2 regions of the Nonomuraea sp. N2-4H genome follow, and region 1 is predicted to be linked to the other one. Evidence: predicted binding sites of a transcription regulator. Region 1 holds the regulator's gene; the other holds the start of a gene.
What was found. Region 1 encodes HrcA, which represses chaperone genes, less so after heat shock. Its sites were predicted from a motif close to TTGGCACTCTCNNNNNGAGAGTGCCAA; they were not measured.

Region 1 (2,469 bases):
CCGAAGCCGCCGCACTGCGGGCAGGGACGCGAGGTCATGACCTGGCCCAGGAAGGACCGCGTGACCTGGGAGATCTCGCCGCGCCCGCTGCACATGTCACAGGTGTCGGGGTGGGTGCCGGGTGCGGTGCCGGCCCCGTGGCAGACGTCGCAGAGCACGGCCGTGTCCACGGCGAGCTCGCGGGTCGTGCCGAAGGCCGTCTCGCGCAGGTCGAGCTCGACCCTGATCGTGGCGTTGCGGCCCCTGCGGGCACGCGAGCGCGGCCCCCTGGCACCGGTGGCGGTGCCGAAGAAGGCGTCCATGATGTCGCTGAACGGGAAGCCCGCTCCGAACCCGCCGGCACCGGCGCCCGCTCCCGCACCGCCGCCGCCGAAGGGGTCGCCACCCAGGTCGTACATCTGGCGCTTGTTCGGGTCGGACAGCACCTCGTAGGCCTGCGTGATCTCTTTGAACCGCTCCTGGGTGTCAGGATCGGGGTTCACGTCAGGGTGCAGCTCGCGAGCGAGCCGGCGGTACGCCTTTTTGATCTCGTCCTGACTTGCGTCACGGCGCACCCCGAGGGTGGCGTAGTAGTCGCTGTTTGCCACTTATCGACCTCTTATGATGCAGCCAGGATCTGGCTGACGTAGCGTGCCACCGCGCGTACGGCGCCCATCGTCACGGGGTAGTCCATCCTGGTCGGGCCCAGAACGCCGAGCCGGGCGAGTTGGTTGTCGCCAGAACCGTATCCGGTCGCGACGACGGATGTGCCCCGCAGGTAGGGGTTTTCCGATCCGATGCGCACGGTGAGCGCGGACGGGGTGTCTGAGGATGTCTCGCCGAGCAGCCGCATGAGGACGACCTGCTCCTCAAGCGCCTCCAGCACGTCGCGCAGACCGGTGGCGAAGTCGGCGCCGGCGAGGTTGGCCGCTCCGGCGAACACGACCTTCTCGTCGTGCCGTTCGACCAGCGTCTCGAGCAGCACGGAGAGGATCGTCGCCGCGGCGGGCCGGTCTTCGACGGGAAGCCTTTCCGGCAGGTCGGCGACCAGCTCGGGCACGGCGCTCAAGCCGCAGCCGTCGAGGCAGGCGTTGAGCACGGCGCGCAGGTTGGCGATGCGGTGGTCCTCCACCACTTCCGGCAGCTCCACCACCCGCTGCTCGACGCGGCCGGTGTTGGTGATGAGCACGAGCATGACCCGCCGCTCGGTCAGGGGAACGAGCTCGACGTGCCGGACCGTCGAGCGGGTGAGCGTCGGGTATTGGACGACCGCGACCTGCCGGGTGAGCTGCGCCAGCAGCCGGACCGTACGGGTGACCACGTCGTCGAGGTCGACGGCGCCCGCGAGGAACGTCTCGATGGCCCGCCGCTCGGCCGCCGACAGCGGCTTGACCTGCGAGAGCCGGTCGACGAACAGGCGGTAGCCCTTGTCCGTCGGCACGCGGCCCGCGCTGGTGTGTGGCTGGGTGATGTAGCCTTCCTCCTCCAGCGCGGCCATGTCGTTCCTGACCGTCGCCGGGGAGACCTTCAGATTGTGACGCTCGGCCAGCGCCTTGGAGCCCACCGGTTCGTTGGTGGACACGTAGTCTTCGACAATGGCCCGGAGCACCGCCAGCTTCCGATCGTCGAGCACGTGCTCACCTCCTGCCTCTGTCCCTTACAGGAACGTGGTGTCTAGCACTCTGTGTTCCCGAGTGCCAAGTGTACGGCTCTCGGTCACAAGGTGCGATAACACCGCGTCCCAACTGCTTCTGGCTTCCTGAGAGCAGCAGGCCTCACACTTGCCCTCATGACCGACGATTCCCGGCCCCCGACGTACGGCCCGCCGCCCGGCCACGGACCGGCACCGTACGGACAGCCGCCGTGGCAGCCTCCGCAGGAACCACCCCAATACGGCCGGCAGCCCGTACCTCCACAGGGCCCACCGCCGTACGGTGGCCCGGGTCAGTTCGGCCCGCCATCTCAGTACGGACAATACGGCCAACAGACCCAATTTCCACCACGAATCGACTCCAAAGCCATAAAGCCCAGCCTGTGGTGGATCGCGGCCGCCTGGGGAGTGTTCCTGGCCTGCGCGGCGGCCGGGATCGTGCTGTTCGCGAACGGTATGGGCGCCGCCTCTGACCTGGTGCCCAAACAGACGTTCGCGTCCGGCGAAAAGATCACGGTGACGGTGGACCCGGCCGACAAGCCCGGCGTCTACCTCGCGAGCGACACCCAGGTCACCTATGACTGCTCCATCAGCGGGGACGCCAAGCTGGCCAAGACCCCCGACCGGCGGATGATCGAGGCGGGAGACGCGGTCTGGGAGCAGTTCCTCGTGATCAACGCCCCGGCCAAGGGCGACTACGAGCTGACCTGCGTCAACGAGGAGAAGGCCACCGTGCGCTACGGCGTCGGCCGCGACTCCTACTCCGTCGTGACCGGTCTCGCCGACGGCATGATCACCATCATCGCCGTCTCGGGCGCCGGGCTGCTCGCCGCCGTCGC
Region 2 (2,469 bases), 1.2 Mb from region 1:
AGCGGCAGGAAGTCCGCGATGGAGGAGATCTTGCCCTGGTGGAGCAGGATGTAGGCGTCCTCGAGGACGGTCTCCATCCGCTCGGGGTCGGTCACCATGTAGGCCGACAGGTAGCCCTTGTCGAACTGCATGCCCTCGGTGAACTCGAGCTCCATGCCCATGGCATTGGACTCTTCGACGGTGAGGACACCGTCCTTGCCCACCTTGTCGAAGGCCTCGGCGATCAGGTTGCCGATCTGCGCGTCCTGCGCGGAGATCGTCGCGACGTTGGCGATCTCGTTCTTGTCGGCGACCTCGCGGGCGCTCGACAGCAGGCGGTCGCTGATCTCCTTGGCGGCCTTGTCGATGCCGCGCTTGAGCGCCAGCGGCGAGGCGCCGGCGGCGACGTTGCGCAGGCCCTCACGGACCATGGCCTGGGCCAGGACGGTCGCGGTGGTGGTGCCGTCACCCGCGATGTCGTTGGTCTTGGTGGCCACTTCCTTGGCGAGCTGGGCGCCGAGGTTCTCGTAGCGCTCCTCCAGCTCGATCTCACGAGCGATGGTCACACCGTCGTTCGTGATCGTCGGCGCACCGAACTTCTTGTCGATGACGACGTTACGGCCACGCGGGCCGAGCGTTACCTTGACGGCGTCGGCGAGGGCGTTGACGCCGCGCTCGAGCGCGCGACGGGCGTCCTCGTCGAACTCCAGGATCTTCGCCATTGCTGAAAGTCCTCTCCTAGCGTCGAAAGCCCCGGCCGCCCTCAAGAGCGCCCGGGGCTCGACACATCCGGCTTACTTCTCGATGATCGCGAGAACGTCGCGGGCGGAGAGCACGAGGTACTCCTCGCCGCCGTACTTGACCTCGGTGCCGCCGTACTTGCTGTAGAGGACGATGTCGCCCTCAGAGACGTCGAGCGGGATCCGCTTCTCGCCGTCCTCGTCCCAGTTGCCGGGGCCCACCGCCAGGACCTTGCCCTCCTGCGGCTTCTCCTTGGCAGTGTCCGGAATGACCAGGCCGGACGCGGTGGTCTGCTCGGCCTCAAGCGGCTGAACCACGATGCGGTCGCCGAGCGGCTTAACGGGAACCTTGGTGGCGGTCGTCACGATCGGACCTCCCCTTCAGATTTCGATGATCTAGAAGAGGCGACCAGCTGGGCCTGCCGTCGCGGGTGTCAGACCTGCCTCGTCGCACGTTGGCACTCTCAAGGGGAGAGTGCCAACAGGAAACATATGCAAGAGGGGCTTGACAGTCAACACGAACGCGTCTGCCGACAGCGATCGGGGCTCGTGGAAAGGCCCTGTGACCTCGTTCAGTGTCCCACGTGCCCGAGATGTCCCGCCCCACCGCCGCACCGCGTCCGTCCATCTGTACGTGTGCGGCGCCCGGCGTGTCCTGCTCCACCGTCGCACTGCATCCGTCCGTCTTCTACGTGTGCGGCGCCCGGCGTGTCCCGCCCCACCGCCGCACCGCGTCCGCCCGTACGTGCACAGCGCCCGGCGTGTCCTGCCCTACCCCGCCCGCACGTTTTCTACCCATAAGAGCAAGCGCCCTCGTGCCGAGGAGGGCGCGCGTGGCGCTAACGTCGGGTGGCGTGGACCTCGACGCCTTTACCGAGCTGCTGACCCCGCGCGGCCTGCGGGCGCTCGCCGAGGCGGGCGAGCTGGTGGGGGCCGATCCGGTGGCCGCGGCCACGACGTTGCGCAAGACGTACGACGCGGCGCTGACCTCCGCCGCGCTCACCCAGGCGGGGCTGCGGCAGCGGGCCAGGGCCAAGTTCGGCGCGGACGCGGGCCGCATGTTCTTCACACCGCACGGCCTCGAACAGGCCACCCGCCCCGAGGTCGCCGAGCACCGCGCGCGCCGCCTGCTCACCCTTATCACTCCTGGGCGCGGGCGGGTGGCCGACGCCTGCTGCGGCATCGGCGGCGACCTGCTCGCGCTGGCCAAGGCGGGGTGCACGGTGACGGCCGTGGACGCCGACCCGCTGACGGCGGCCGTGGCGCGGGCGAACGCGGAGGCGTTCGGGCTGGGCGACCGGGTGACGGTGCGGGTGGGCGACGCGGCCGAGGTGCGGCCCGAGGAGTACGACGTGCTGTTCGCCGACCCGGCCAGGCGCACGGGCAAGGGCAGGACGTTCGACCCCATGGCGTACTCGCCGCCCTGGCCGGTGGTGCTCGACCTGGTCTCGCGCGCCGGTCTCGCCTGCCTCAAGGTCGCTCCCGGCATCCCGTACGAGTTCATCCCCGATGGCGCGCTGGCCGAGTGGATCTCGTACAAGGGGGAGGTCAAAGAGGCCACGCTGTGGGCGGAGCCGGCGTGACCGGCGGCAGGCGCGCGACGCTGCTGCCCGGCGGCCACGAGCTGGCCGCCACCGGCGTCACGGCTCCGGTGGGCCCGCCCGGCCGCTACCTGTACGAGCCCGACGGCGCCGCCGTGCGCGCGCACCTCGTCGGTGAGGTGGCCGAGCTGGTCGGCGGGCGGCTGCTC

Region 2: a site for HrcA is predicted at 1,175-1,201, ahead of groES (co-chaperone GroES). Genes of this name have one in related genera too.

What each region holds. Positions count from the first base shown of each region.
Region 1 is NZ_CP147987.1:5,680,154-5,682,622, forward strand. It holds gene dnaJ (molecular chaperone DnaJ) at 1-587, opposite strand, end outside; gene hrcA (heat-inducible transcriptional repressor HrcA) at 599-1,612, opposite strand; gene WBK31_RS25995 (hypothetical protein) at 2,039-2,469, shown strand, end outside.
Region 2 is NZ_CP147987.1:6,898,637-6,901,105, forward strand. It holds gene groL (chaperonin GroEL) at 1-701, opposite strand, end outside; gene groES (co-chaperone GroES) at 774-1,088, opposite strand; partial or broken gene WBK31_RS31440 (THUMP-like domain-containing protein) at 1,574-2,469, shown strand, end outside.